DNA from 2 places in the Enterococcus sp. ZQ21 genome. Region 1 is predicted to be linked to the other one. Evidence: riboswitches for the same ligand, from Rfam matches in the RefSeq annotation. Region 1 holds a riboswitch; the other holds the start of a gene.
What was found. Region 1 has a riboswitch for magnesium ahead of mgtA (magnesium-translocating P-type ATPase). Riboswitches for the same ligand answer to the same signal wherever they lie in the genome.
Positions count from the first base shown of each region.

Region 2: linked by a shared signal. The riboswitch ahead of QK255_RS06340 (FtsW/RodA/SpoVE family cell cycle protein) and the one ahead of mgtA (magnesium-translocating P-type ATPase) in region 1 are both predicted to bind magnesium.

Region 1 covers NZ_CP125658.1:626,673-634,373, reverse strand. The annotation lists gene mgtA (magnesium-translocating P-type ATPase) at 1-2,192, opposite strand, end outside; M-box (ykoK) riboswitch at 2,534-2,708, opposite strand; gene ndk (nucleoside-diphosphate kinase) at 2,881-3,318, shown strand; gene QK255_RS02950 (Rgg/GadR/MutR family transcriptional regulator) at 3,340-4,206, opposite strand; gene QK255_RS02945 (LTA synthase family protein) at 4,365-6,458, opposite strand; gene QK255_RS02940 (IS110 family RNA-guided transposase) at 6,951-7,701, shown strand, end outside.
Region 2 covers NZ_CP125658.1:1,299,230-1,306,930, forward strand. The annotation lists partial or broken gene QK255_RS06315 (1-deoxy-D-xylulose-5-phosphate synthase) at 1-803, shown strand, start outside; gene QK255_RS06320 (ASCH domain-containing protein) at 889-1,347, shown strand; gene QK255_RS06325 (N-acetylmannosamine-6-phosphate 2-epimerase) at 1,462-2,145, shown strand; gene QK255_RS06330 (flavin reductase family protein) at 2,293-2,907, shown strand; gene QK255_RS06335 (DUF4649 family protein) at 2,923-3,129, shown strand; M-box (ykoK) riboswitch at 3,352-3,518, shown strand; gene QK255_RS06340 (FtsW/RodA/SpoVE family cell cycle protein) at 3,643-4,806, shown strand; gene QK255_RS06345 (LCP family protein) at 4,899-5,783, shown strand; gene pbp4 (penicillin-binding protein PBP4(5)) at 5,914-7,701, shown strand, end outside.

The sequences.
Region 1 (7,701 bases):
TTCCATTTTTTTGGCTCGTCCAAATATTCTTTATCCATCCGATCCCATGGCAAGGAAATGCAGGAAACATCATAGATCAGATTCAAAAACAAAAGTTGTAAAGGCAGCATTGGTAAAAATGGCAGGAACGTACTTGCAATCAGCACGGAAAACATATTGCCAAAATTAGAACTTGCTGTAGCCTTGATATATTTCATGATATTCCCAAAAGTTTCTCGTCCAGAAAGAAGGCCTCTTTCCAAAATCGTCAAATCTTTTTCTAAAAGGATCACGTCTGCAGATTCTTTCGCAATATCCACAGCTGTATCTACAGAAATACCGATATCAGCCACTTTCATTGCAGGAGCGTCATTGATACCATCTCCTAAAAATCCGACAGTATGACCATTTTTACGTAAAGCTGTCGTCAAACGTGCTTTTTGCTGAGGATTCAATTTTACGAATACTTCATGGTCTTCAGCTACTTGTGCTAATTCATGATCACTCATTTCCGAGATTTTCTCACCGGTAACCAATTCATTGATCTCTAGACCTACTTGACGGCACACTGAACGTGTAACTAATTCGTTGTCCCCAGTCAGAACTTTTACAGCTACACCATGTTCTTTCAGAGCTTTCAACGCTTGTTTCGTTGTTTCTTTTGGTGGATCAAGGAAAGCAAGATAACCAATCAAAACCATGTCTGACTCATCTTTGACTGAAAATTCTCCAACGACGCTTGGATTGGTCTTTTGTGCGACACCAATCACTCGTAAGCCATCTTCATTAAGTGACTGTACTTTTGCAAGTACGGCTTCTTTTCGTTCTTTTGTTAATGGTGTGACAGTACCGCCAAGATCAATAAATTTAGAAATGTTCAGCATTTCTTCAATCGCGCCTTTTGTGATCATTTGTGTTTTACCAGCTGGATCAGCAACCACAACACTCATACGACGACGTTCAAAATCAAAAGGAATTTCATCCACTTTTTGATAATTGATCTTATCTGTATCTAAAGTTTCTGTTGCTTCATCAATGATAGCCACATCTAACAAATTTTTCAGCCCTGTTTGATAGTAGCTATTTAGATACGCATGGCGCAAAACACGATCATCTTCATTTCCTTCACAATCCATATGATATTCAAGAATGATTTTATCTTGTGTCAATGTCCCCGTTTTATCCGTGCATAACACATCGATTGCACCAAAGTTTTGGATGGCATTCAAATTTTTGATCACTGTTCCTTTTTTGGCCATCACACTTGCTCCTTTGACCAAATTCGTCGTAACGATCATTGGAAGCATTTCAGGTGTTAGACCAACTGCTACAGATAGTCCAAAAAGAAAAGCTTCTAGCCAATCCCCTTTTGTAAGCCCATTGATGACGATAACTGCTGGAGCCATCAATGACATAAATTTGATCAGTAGCATGGATGTTTTATGGATGCCTAATTCAAAGCTTGATTGAATTGGTTTTTCAGATAGCGTTTCTGCTACATGACCAAATAGTGTTTCATTTCCAACAGAAACAATGATTCCTTCCGCACTTCCACTGATGACATTACTTCCCATAAAGACAAGATTTTCGTAACTTGTTTCGCTTTGCTGATCGTCTTCACATACTTTCGCATTCTTTTCTACTGGATAGCTTTCCCCTGTCAATGCTGCTTGGGAAATGAATAAATCCTTTGCGGACAATAAACGCATATCCGCTGGTATCATATCCCCTGCTGAAAGCCGAACAAGATCTCCACAGACGATTTCTTCCATAGGAATCTCTGTGTACTTTCCATTACGTTTTACAGCTGCCGTTACTTTCACAAGTGATTTCAGTTTTTCAGCCGCTTGATTGGAACGTACGGACTGAATCAACGTCATTGTCCCGCTGACGATAACCATAGTGAAGATAATGGCTACACCGAAAAGATCTTTATCTCCAGGAGCTGCTAATACATATTCCGTGATGAATGAAATAATTCCTAATGCGATCAACACTAATGTAAATGGCGTGATGTATGCTTTCAATATTTCTACGATGAATGGTGTTTTTTTGCCATATGAAATCGCATTTTCACCGTAATTTTCTCTTGAACGTTCGATTTGTTCTTCTGTCAATCCATTTGCTGATGCATGGAATAGTTCAAATAATTCTTGTTTCGTTTTTCCAGCAAAAGCTGCATAAATTTTTTGTGTATCTTTCTTTTTTTCCATCTCAATCTCTCCTTTGTGTCCAAAAGACAGCTGTTCTCGCTGCTTTTGGTCTTTAGCTATTCATCGGATCGATAGAGAAAAAACTGAAAGGGGCTGAGAACAGATAGATAATAGCCCTGGCCTTTCCTCTAGATCCTTGTTTTTCGAATGACTGTCATCCATTTGTTCTCATCTCCTTTACTAAGTAATTTTAATTCATGACTTCCAATCATTTTTCGAATAGTTATTTTCCCAATTAGACCACCTCCTTTTTATTTTTCACCGATGGGGATTTGCGGCAACAAAAAAACCTCTCGCCAAATACTCAGCGAAAGGTTTGAAAAAGCATATTAAAAAAAGCTTCTCAGATCTCATCGTTGAGTTTTGACACTGTACAACGTAAAAAGCAGATACCTGCTTTTAGCTACCTTATGAAAAGCCTTATCTCGACAATTCCTGTTCTACCCATTGGCGTCTCTCGACGTTTTTGGGCAGTAGCCTATGTTTGTATAGGAGCCTCACCTAACAAATCTTATTCGGTTTTCCTTCGTTAATATAACAACTAAAAAAGAGGATGTCAAATCAATTTTCCATGTTTTTCATACTTTTTTTAAAATACACACGTTATATTCCTGTCTCACGCGGTTTTATTTGTCTCATTTTCCACCTCCCGCTATAATAGAAATATAGTAGGAAACGAGGTGCTGTTATGGAAAGAACACTTGTTATTATCAAGCCAGACGGCGTGAGACGCCATTTAGTCGGAAGCATCATTCAACGTTTTGAAGCAAAGGGACTGGCCATTGCTGAAATGAAGTTTGAAACTATGACTCCTGAATTAGCAAAAGAACATTATCAGCACTTGACTGAGCGCAGTTTTTTTGATGAACTGATCGATTACATGACTTCCGGTCCTGTCGTTTATCTTGTGCTGGTCGGCGAGGAAGTGATCGATATCGTCCGTAAGATGGTTGGGGCAACAAAAGCTGCCGATGCTGTTCCAGGTACGATCCGAGGAGACTACGCGCTGCCGGGGACTGAAAACATCATTCACGCTTCTGATTCCCGTGATGCTGCGGTAAAAGAGATCGCCCGCTTTTTCCCGCCATTCGATATAAACAAACCGTCTGAAAAAGCGGCGAAGTGATACAAATTATAAACTGCTGGTCTAGTTGCTGGGTTCAGCAATGGCCAGCAGTTTTTTCTCTAAGGACCTCCGTTGATTCTTTCCTAACATATATTCGAGCACTGTGAAGAATTCTTGGTAGTCTTTCGTCTTTTCTTCCCCTAAAGCAGCAGAAATCAATCTTTGATAATAATCTGCCATCAATGTTTCATAGATCACTGTACTTCTTTCTTTATGTGCTAAGCTCCGTTTCATATCTTCATTCACACTACGTGCCTTTTTCAACCGACCATTTTCTATATAAAACGAAGTCAGGTTCATTAAAAAAGTAAAGAGATACTGCTCATGATTGTTCAACTGTGCTAATCGTCGCATTCTTTTTTTGATTTTCAAATAATTGTTCTCAATGAACCGATCACTGAATATCCAAGGAAAATCAGCTAGAATAGATAGTTCAAATTGACCATAGTCTGGTATCTGCATCAAGTATTCTTCAATGATTCGGCATTCATAACGTAAAAATTCAAATTCTGTCTCAGATACTTCTGTTTTTTCGACCATGTGAAGATTCAAAACCAAATAATACAGATCTTCTGTTTTCTTAAAATGCCTACGGTTATTGCTGATCTCTTTATAAGGATCAAAGCTGTCTTCTTGTACCCGATCTAGCATTCGTCTTTTTTTCTTTAACTTTATTGGTTCATCCAGCTGGTTTCGCATCCATTCATATTCTGCAAGTGTCATGTTCATTCGCTCTAAAAATGATCTCAATGTTACAAATGACATTTTTTTCACTGAATTTGTCTCAATCCCGACTAGAGAAGTCTTAGAACAGATTCCTTCCGCTAATTGGGACTGTGTCAACTTCTTGTTGACTCGAAGTTTCTTGATCAATTCACCATCATACATAATAGTTCTCCTTTTTAATTTAAATTTTTCCACATTCAATAAATAGATACGTTAAAAAGGAAAAATACACGAAAAAAATAAAAAAATGTTTTTTCATAAAAAATACCAACCTTCAAGCATTAGAATGTTGTCTAACTACTGAAGGTTGGTTTGATTGTTTATTGATTATTTTTTTGCTGTTCAACGTCTGTTCTTGTTACTGGATATAAGTTGGTTGTTGTTTTATTACCATTTTTTGAAAAGACACTTGTCGAATGTTCGCCTTTTTGCTTTTCGATTGCTTCATTACGTTCCGCTTCATTTTTATAGTCATATTTTTTCGGATCAATCGTCTCAAATCCGTTTGGCACATAAAACCGCAAGAGATTTTCCTGATTCAGCTTATCTGAAAGACTTAACGCAGTCTTGACTTTTTCCTGATCTTTGGAGATTTCCTCATCGATTCTTGCTGCTTTCGTATCGATGATTTCTCCTGTTTGGTTATTGTAAGCTTTTCCTCCTAAGATGGTGTATTTGGGTGTCACGAAGTTCCCATTTCGAAAAGCCACTACTTGATCATGCTGAGGAGATAATAAATCCGTACCAAAATGGAGATAGTCTTTATCATCGATTCCCAAGAGATGAAGTAATGTCGGCAAAACATCGATTTCTCCACCGTATTCGTGATTGACTGACCCTTTAGTATAACCAGGCATATGGATCATCAATGGCACTCGTTGCATCTGTGCGTTGTCAAATTCATCCCATGTATCTGGATCTTTACCAAGAGCGCTTGCTAAATCTTTATTATCTGTATTCGAGATCCCAAAATGATCCCCGTAAATCACAAAGATTGAATTTTGGTAAATACCAGATTTTTTCAAATACGTAAAAAATTGTTCCAATGATTGATCCAGATAATGTGCCGTTCGAACATAGTTATCTACTGTGCTATTTCCAGTATTCAAAGATGGAAAGTCGAAATTCTTGTCATCCGTATAATAAGGCGTGTGGTTGGTTACGGAAAGAAATTTCGTGTAAAACGGCTGTTGTAGATGCTCAAGATATTGGGCAGATTCTCTGAATAAATCTTTATCTAATATCCCATAACCTAACGTTTCGTCGGATTCATCAAAATAAGATCGATCAAAGAAATTGTCATAACCTAAGTTTTTATATACATGATCTCTATTCCAAAAACTAGCTACATTCCCATGGAAAACAGCGCTTGTATAGCCTTGCTTTTGTCCAAGGATCGCTGGTGCGGCTTGAAAGACATTGTCTGACCCAAGCTCTGTGAATAATGAGCCTTGAGGTAAACCAAATGTGCCAGTTTCCAACATATTTTCAGCATCACTTGTCTTTCCCTGTCCTACTTCATGAAAGAAATTGTCAAAGCTGATCGTTGCTTGATTCTGGAAAATACTATTTAAAAACGGTGTGACTTCTTGTCCGTCTACCTTCATATTAATCAAAAACTGCTGGAAACTTTCTAAATGGAGAACGATCACATTTTTCCCTTTAGCGATCCCAAATGTTTTGGGATTTGGCTCTGCATAATGTTTCTTTGTATAATCTAAAACTTCATCAATCCCATTACTGCTTGCATGCGCGCGAACACTGCTAGTCATTCCTGTTTTGATTCCGTCATAAATAGTATACGCATCGATTCCTAGATATTTGACAATATATGAACGGTCAAATGTTCGCTGCAGCAATTGTGGACGGTTGGCTTCGCTCAGCGCTAGATTTCCTGAAAAAATAAGCCCTGAAAGACAGGTAACAGCGATAGCCATCGGTTTGCCGACAGGTTGACTTTTGATAGGTATTTTCTTGACCTTCAACCAAACCAGTAGCCCAATGAACACAGCGATATCCAGCCAGTAGATGACATCATGGGGCTTCATCAAAGAAAAGGAGCTTCCTGACAATCCTTGCGACACTTTCGAAAAGCCTAATACAGATTTGACTGTAATGAAATCTGTGAATTCCCGATAAAAAATAATATTCAAGTACAACAAAAGCGTATTTAAAATATCAATGATCAAAAGAATAGCTAACGCTGGCTTTGGCTTTTTAATATACAAAGAAAGGCCAAAAAACAATAAGGTAGTCGCAATTGGGTTGATCCACAAGATAAAGTACTGGATCGTACCTTCCACACCTAATGAAAAATCTGCATAGTAGGCAATGATCGTCTTCAGCCAGAAAAAGAAAACAGCTGTCAAAACGATTGCTAAACGATTTTGGCACAATTTTTTAAGTTGTGTCACGTATATCACTTCTCTCTATTCACATTTTTTCTTATTTTGCTCCTGAAAAATGAAAATTTCCTAAAAAAGTTGTTATCTTAAGATTTTTTTATTCTTTCTAAAGATTATTCCGTCAACTTTTCACAGCATAAAACCGCTGCGATGTAAGCGATTAAACTAATGAAGAGATAAAAGTCTTGTGGTGACCGCTTCACTCCACGGTATTCAAAAGCCAGTTTCTCGGTATTCGTACAAAAAAACATACTAAGATTAGAGGGGAACATCATTGACGAATGATGTTCTCCTCTATTTTCTATTTTTAGATTATAGTGAAGAGTGAAAGAAAGTTCGAACAAAGCCTTGAGGACTACGAGTCCCTATCAAAAACCGAACTTCTTTACTGTCATTTTAGAATCAGGTTTACGTATGTTGGGGCCATGAGCCCGTGTATAGGAAATTGGAATCGAAATGAAGCAGTAAAGTTCTTTCAAAACTTAAAAAGGAGGAATACAAATGCCTTACATTCTTGCATTAGATGTTTCAATGGGACACAGCTACAGTGTCCTATACAAAGACGACACCTGCTTATTTGAAGACGAGATCGAACACACTCAAAGAGGATTTCATGCATTACTCGAAGAGATCCAGCACTTGCCTGAACGTCCATTGATTGTTTTTGAAGCAACGGGGATTTATTCCAGACCAGTCGAAAAGTTCTTTCAAGATCATCACTTTTCTTACTGTTTGTTAAACCCGTTAGAAGCGAAAAAACAGATGGAAGAAAGCACCTTACGCAGTTGGAAAACAGATAAATCGGATGCCCACCGGCTCGCACAGACTCATCTTAAAAATCAACGTCAGCCAAAAGAAGTACAAAGCAATTTTTACTTAGAGATGCGCGATTTAGCCCGTTTTTATCAAGAGATTGAGAAGAAAATCACTCGTCTGCGCATGGATTTACACAACTGCCTTCAGTTGACTTTTCCAGAGCTTGAACAGTTCTTTTCAAACAGGCTGACCCCTTACGCATTGACATTGATCCGTCTTTTTCCCCATCCAGATTTTGTATTGGCATCTACTCGGACAAAAATAAAAAATAAACTAATCAACGAAACACGGAAAAAAATCTCCGCGAATCGTGCCGAGCAAAAGGCAGATCAAATCATCCACTATGCACAGTGTGCCTACCCAGCTGTTGAAAAAGACAGTATCCACTGTCAAAAAACGATTTATTACGCCGAACTTCTCCAAGATTTACTCGAAC
Region 2 (7,701 bases), 670 kb from region 1:
AAAAACATCCAGATCATTATTTTGATGTGGGGATCGCCGAGCAGCATTCCATCACGTTTGCATCTGCTTTGGCTTCTCAGGGAGTACGTCCAGTCGTCTTCCAATCGAGCACTTTCCTGCAACGGGCATATGATCAATTATCACATGATTTAGCAATCAACGAGAATCCAGTCATCATTTTAGTTGGTGGCGGAACGATCTCTGCTAGTGATCGAACACACCAAGGAACATTTGACATTCCTTATTTATCCAGTATTCCGAACATCAAATATCTTGCTCCAGCAACAAAAGAAGATATGATCTCTATACTAGATTGGGCTTTTGAGCAAACAGAACAGCCTGTAGCTATTCGAATCCCTACTCATGGTGTGGAACATGGTAAAGCTATCGCAAATGATTACAGTATTCCAACCTATCAGACAGTGAATAAAGGCGAAAAAGTGGCAATTTTAGCTTTAGGTGGTTTTCTTGGACTAGGAAAAGAAACAGTGGAAGCTTTTAGAGAAAAAGGAATAGAAGCAACATTGATCAATCCAGGAACAATCACAGAAAATGATGTAGAAACATTAGATAAATTAAAAGAAGCCCATGAATTAGTCATCACATTAGAAGATGGTAGTTTATCAGGCGGATTTGGCGAAAAAATCAGTCGTTATTATGGTGATTCTTCAATGCATGTGCTGAATTTCGGTGCAAAGAAAGAATTCACAGATAGTGTTCCAACAGTTAAACTTTATGAACGTTATCATTTGACACCAAGCCAAATCGTTGAGGATAGTCTACGTGTCTTAAATATTCAATAATACATCGTATTTTCCATCCAGATAATCGTTTATACTAGTATCTGGATGGTTTTTTATTATACGAAACAAAGGAGTAGATGCTCTTATGTATCAAAAAGTAGAAGAATATTTCAAAAAGTTTCAAGAAGAATATCCTAGGTATCAATCAGAAAAACTAAGCTTTTTTTCATTTGGGAATACAGAAGAAATGGCAGATGAATTGAGTGAGTTAGTTGTAAAAAAAATAAAAACCGGTACATCAAGCGGATACGATTTATACAAAAAAGAGAAGGAACCTTTACCAAAAGTGGGCCAGTTAGATGTGGTTCTGAATGGAAAAAATGAACCAGTTTGTATCATCAAAAATATAAATGTGACTATCTTGCCTTTTAGTGAAATCACGGAAGAACATGCTTGGAAAGAAGGAGAAGGAGATCGAACGTTAGCTTATTGGCGGAAAGTCCATACTGACTTTTTCAAGCATGTCTACAAAGAAGCACTGAACACGGCATTTACAGAAGAGAAGCTAATCGTATATGAAGAGTTTGAAGTAATTTTCTTTTAACAAGAAAGGCTTGCTAAAAGAAAAAGGATAGCTACTTTATTGACTCCTAGATAGAAAAGGGTTACATTTTTATAAGAAGATGTATTTCTAGAGAACGTCATTGGAGGAGATAGTGTGGATGTACTGAAAAAAATAAAAGGTGGGGTTGTCGTTTCTTGTCAAGCTTTGGAAAATGAGCCATTACACAGTTCTTTTATCATGGGGAGAATGGCTTTGGCTGCAAAAGAAGGCGGAGCAGTTGGTATTCGCGCAAATACAACAGAAGATATCAATGAAATCAAGCGAATCGTTGATTTGCCAGTCATAGGGATCATTAAAAGAGATTACGATGGGTCAGAAGTATTTATTACTGCGACAGAAAAAGAAGTGAAAGAACTTTTGGAGACGCAAGCTGAGATCATTGCACTCGATGCAACTTCTCGTAAACGTCCGACAGAAAAAACAACAGCTGAGCTTGTCCAAATGATCCACGATCACAGTCGATTAGCCATGGCAGATATTTCGACTTTTGAGGAAGCGCTTCAAGCGCAAGAAGATGGTTTTGATCTCTTGTCTACGACATTAGCAGGATATACAGAATATTCTCGAAAGACACAGACGCCTGATTTTGATTTGTTGAATCAGATCATAGAACAAGTCAATATACCAGTAGTCATGGAAGGCCATACTGACTCTCCAGAACAAGTAGAGAAAGCCTATGAATTAGGTGCTTTTTCAGTCGTCATTGGATCCATCATCACCCGTCCGCAATTCATCACTAAAAGATATGTCGAAGCCGCGAATAAAGCAAAGAACTAAAAAACACGTACGGCACAGATTCTTGACAAAAAAGAAAAATTAATAGATAGTTTAAAGCAGATTCTAAGAAGAAGAGGAAAGCGTTGCTTTTCCTTTTGTCTTCGCAGATCTGCTTTTTAGCGAATTTTATAGAAAGAAGGCGAGACCATGTTTGAACGAAGTCCTTCAGAATTGACAGAACGTGAAAATTACAAGTTGCTGATTGGTTCAGTTATCCCTAGGCCAGTTGCAGTAGTAACGACTAAGTCCGTAAATAATATAGTGAATATCGCACCCTTCAGTTACTTCAATATCGTCAGTTCGAATCCACCGATTTTATCCTTGGCGATCCAGAGAAAACAAGATACAGTAAAAGACACAGCAAAAAACATTCTTGAGACAAGAGAAGCGGTCATTCATATCCTTGATGAGGACAACGTAGAAGAAGCAAATAAAACAGCAGCTAATCTGCCTAATGAGGAAAGCGAACTACACTTGACTGAATTGACTTTAACGGATTCAGCAATCATTTCAGTACCAGCATTGACAGAAGCAAAAGTTCGTTTTGAGACAACCTTATATGAACATGTCGAGATACGGAATAAAAATAAAGTAACAGCTGATTTATTTTTGCTAGAAGTACAGAAATATCATTTGAATGAAACAGTTTATGATGAAAAGACGGGAAGGATCGACCCAAGAAAGTTGAATGCTGTAAGCCGCTTGGCAGGAAATGATTATGCAGCAATAGGAGAAATTTTCACGATCGCACGTCCCCAATAAGAAGGAGTAATAGTTATGTTAAAAATAAGTTATAAACCCTCAGCAGATTCAAAAGAAATGGAAAAAGAATACGAGACAGTGGATGATTTTCTGCAAGGGCAGTATTTAGAAGTTCCGCCATTGCAAGATCATTTTGTCGTCACCAAAGTTACTTTAGATGGCAAAGAAATAAGATTAACAGACCACACGATTAGCGGGTTATTCAATTACTTCAACAAATAAACATTTATTCCGAAAAGTGGAAATCACATAAAAAAACACCAAAAATAAAAAAATTATCAAGGAATCCTGGCACAAACGAACGAAACTGCGCTGGGATTCTTTTACGTTATTTGTTATTTTTTCCTAAAAATATTAAAGATTGTTAAATTTCACTATTTCATTTCAAATTCCATTGCCTAATACTTAGGAAAAGTCTATTATGGACTCGTAAATAGAATATAGTAATAACCTTGTTAGGTGAGGCTCCTATACAAACATAGGCTATTGCCCAGAAACGTCGAAAGTCGCCAATGGGTAAAACAGAAACTGTCGGATTAAGGCTTTTTCCAATAGCTAAGAATGTTTTCTTTACGTTGTATAGTGCTAAAACTCGGACGATGAGATGATGCTAGGTCAGAATTCTTGTTCGAAAAGGTTTCTGACCTTTTCTTTATATTTTCAAGACTGACTTATTTGATGAGACAAACTCGCTCCTCACCTGACAAGTGGTTTACTGTGTGAGGAGGAGATGCGGTGAAAAAAAGAAAAAAGATCGATTGGTGGATTTTGGGTCCTTATTTGACTTTGTCCATGATCGGTCTTTTAGAAGTATACAGTGCTAGTTCTTATCGCTTATTGCAAGCAGATGAAAATACAAAAAGTCTATTATTGCGCCAACTGATTTTCATATTTTTGAGTTGGGGCGTAATCTTCTTAGCTCGTTCAATCAAACTGCACTATTTACTTCACCCTAAAATAGCAGGATATGGTTTAGCTTTATCGATTTTCTTTTTGATCTTAGTACGAGTAGGGATATTCGGTGTCACTGTTAATGGCGCGCAACGTTGGATTTCTCTGTTTGGCATTCAATTTCAGCCTTCAGAATTAGCAAATCTTTTTCTGATTTTTTATCTAAGCTGGTTTTTTCGTGACGGAAATAATCCGCCAAAAGACCTAAAAAAACCTTTCCTGATTACAGTAGGCATAACTTTGCTGATTTTATTCCAGCCAAAGATTGCTGGAGCATTGATGATTCTTTCGATTGCGTGGGTCATTTTTTGGGCAGCAGCAGTTCCATTTAAAAAAGGAATCTATCTGATTGTTACTTTTTCTGCCTTATTGATTGGAGCAGCCGGCGGAGTATTATATTTAGGAAACAAAGGCTGGCTTCCCCAGATGTTCAATCATGCTTATGAAAGGATTGCGACTTTAAGAGATCCTTTCATAGATAGTCATGGTGCGGGCTATCAAATGACTCATTCGTTTTATGCACTATACAATGGTGGCATATGGGGGAGAGGATTAGGAAACAGTATCACAAAAAAGGGATATCTTCCAGAGACAGAAACAGATTTTATTTTTTCGATCATTACAGAAGAGCTTGGGTTAATTGGTGCATTGTGTGTACTTTTCTTATTATTCTCATTATGCATGAGAATCTTTTGTTTAAGCAGTCGTTGTAAAAATCAGCAAGCTGGGTTGTTTCTTTTAGGATTCGGAACTTTGCTATTCGTTCAGACGATAATGAATGTGGGAAGTATCGCAGGGCTTATGCCAATGACTGGCGTGCCATTACCATTTGTTAGTTATGGAGGAACAAGTTATCTGATCCTTTCTTTAGGAATCGGGATCACGTTGAATATTTCTTCGAAGATACAGGCCGAAGAGTTGCCGCTCTATCGACCTGAAAAACAATAAAGAGAAACTGAGAATCTCTCAGTTTGAATTATCATAAAGGACTATCTTTTATTTTTCAAGCGAGAGATTCTTTTTAGAAAGAGGAATTCGCAATGAAAGTATTTCAAAAAATCATATTATCTGTTTTGTTACTGCTTACACTAGTAGTCGGCTTTTTTTCGATTGAATTTGTCCATGGATTTTCGTCTGCAAAACAGACCTCAACTGTTAAAAAGGTAGCGCCGAAAAGTGTTCCTACCACACTAAACGTGGCTTTGATTGGTTCAGATGCCCGTTCGAAAGATGAAAATGGTCGCTCAGATTCACTTATGGTTGCACAATACGACCAGAAAACACAACAAGCAAAACTAATCTCTATCATGAGAGACTCATACGTCGATATACCAGGTTACGGAATGGATAAAATCAATGCAGCGTACTCTTACGGAGGAGTTGATTTATTGAACCAAACATTAAAGGAAAATTTCAAATTTGAAGCCCCGTATTATGCAAGTATCACATTTCAAGATTTTATCGATTGCGTCAATGAACTGTTTCCTGATGGAGTAGAGATTGATGCAGAAAAATCTTTAGATTTAGATGGCGTATATATAAAAAAAGGGAAGCAAGTAATGGATGGCAATACGTTACTGCAGTATGCTCGATTCCGTGAAGACGAAGAAGGAGACTTTGGGAGGATTAGAAGACAGCAACAAGTGATTAAAGCTATCTCTCAGCAGCTGAAAGACGTCACTTCGATATTTAAATTACCGAAAGCAGTGGGAAAACTACTTGGCAGTATCCAAACGAACCTTCCTGAGAGTGTGCTACTGGATTGCGGTATGGATTTCCTCAAAGACGATAATAAAAAGATCGATACATTATCCGTACCAGTAGACGGCAGTTGGGACTTCAACGACAATACGCCTTCCGGAAGTGTTCTGGAATTAGATTTGACCAAAAACCAAGAAGCAATCAAAAAATTTCTGAATAATTAAGTAAAGAAAAGAAAATAAAAGAAGTTAGAAATAACAATTTATGTTATGTTCTGACTTCTTTTATTATGTTAGAATAAACAGGTATAAATAGTGAAAATAAAGGAATAGCAAGCAAAAGAAGGAGGAAAAAATGAAAAGAAGCGACAAGCACGGCAAAAATCGAACAGGCGCTTATATTGCCGGCGCAGTGATTTTAATAGCAGCTGCAGGTGGCGGTTATTTTTACTACCGGCACTACCAAGAAACCCAAGCAGTAGAAGCTGGAGAAAAGACGGTTGAGCAATTTGTCCAAGCTTTAAACAAAGGAGATTATAACAAAGCTGCAGGAATGGCATCGAAAAAGGCAACAAATAAAAGTGCATTATCTGAAAAAGAGATCTTAGAAAAATACCAAAATATATACGGCGCTGCCGATGTCAAAGGACTTGAGATATCAAATCTAAAAGTAGATAAAAAAGATGATTCTACTTATAGCTTTTCATATAAAGCAAAGATGAATACCTCATTAGGTGAATTGAAAGATCTTTCTTATAAAGGAACATTAGACAGAAATGATGGTCAAACCACGATCAACTGGCAGCCTAACTTGGTTTTTCCAGAAATGGAAGGAAATGACAAAGTAAGCCTGACCACGCAAGAAGCAACAAGAGGGAACATTTTAGATCGAAATGGGGAACCATTAGCAACAACCGGCAAACTAAAACAATTAGGAGTCGTTCCAAGCAAACTTGGAGATGGGGACGAAAAAACGGCCAATATCAAAGCCATTGCTTCCGCATTCGACTTAACAGAAGATGCTATCAATCAAGCTATTTCACAAAGCTGGGTACAACCCGATTATTTTGTCCCATTGAAAATCATTGATGGAGCAACGCCAGAACTTCCAGCTGGAGCTACCATCCAAGAAGTAGACGGCAGATATTATCCTTTGGGTGAAGCAGCTGCTCAACTGATTGGTTACGTAGGAGATATCACAGCAGAAGATATTGATAAAAATCCAGAATTAAGCAGTAATGGAAAAATCGGACGATCTGGTTTGGAAATGGCTTTTGATAAGGAGCTTCGTGGGACTACAGGTGGAAAATTAAGCATCACGGATGCAGACGGTGTCGAGAAAAAGGTTCTGATCGAGCATGAAGTCCAAAACGGCAAAGATATCAAATTGACAATCGATGCGAAGGCACAAAAAACAGCTTTCGACAGTCTAGGAGGAAAAGCTGGATCGACTGTTGCGACAACGCCAAAAACCGGTGATCTTCTTGCGCTTGCTAGCTCTCCAAGCTATGATCCAAACAAAATGACAAACGGGATCTCACAAGAAGACTACAAAGCTTATGAAGAAAATCCTGAACAACCATTCATCAGCCGATTTGCGACAGGTTATGCTCCTGGATCTACGTTTAAAATGATCACAGCAGCAATCGGTCTCGACAACGGCACTATCGATCCAAATGAAGTGTTGACGATCAACGGGCTTAAATGGCAAAAAGACAGTTCTTGGGGATCATATCAAGTAACTCGTGTTAGTGATGTGTCACAAGTAGACTTAAAAACTGCTTTGATTTATTCCGATAATATATATATGGCACAAGAAACGTTGAAAATGGGGGAAAAGAATTTCCGTGCAGGTTTGGATAAATTCATTTTTGGTGAAGACCTTGATTTGCCAATCAGTATGAATCCAGCACAAATTTCTAATGAAGAGAGCTTTAATTCAGATATCTTGCTAGCTGATACTGGATATGGACAAGGCGAACTTCTAATTAATCCTATCCAGCAAGCAGCAATGTATTCTGTTTTTGCCAACAATGGCACACTTGTCTATCCTAAATTGATTGCAGATAAAGAGACAAAAGATAAGAAGAATGTCATCGGCGAAACAGCGGTACAGACGATCGTGCCAGATCTGAGAGAAGTT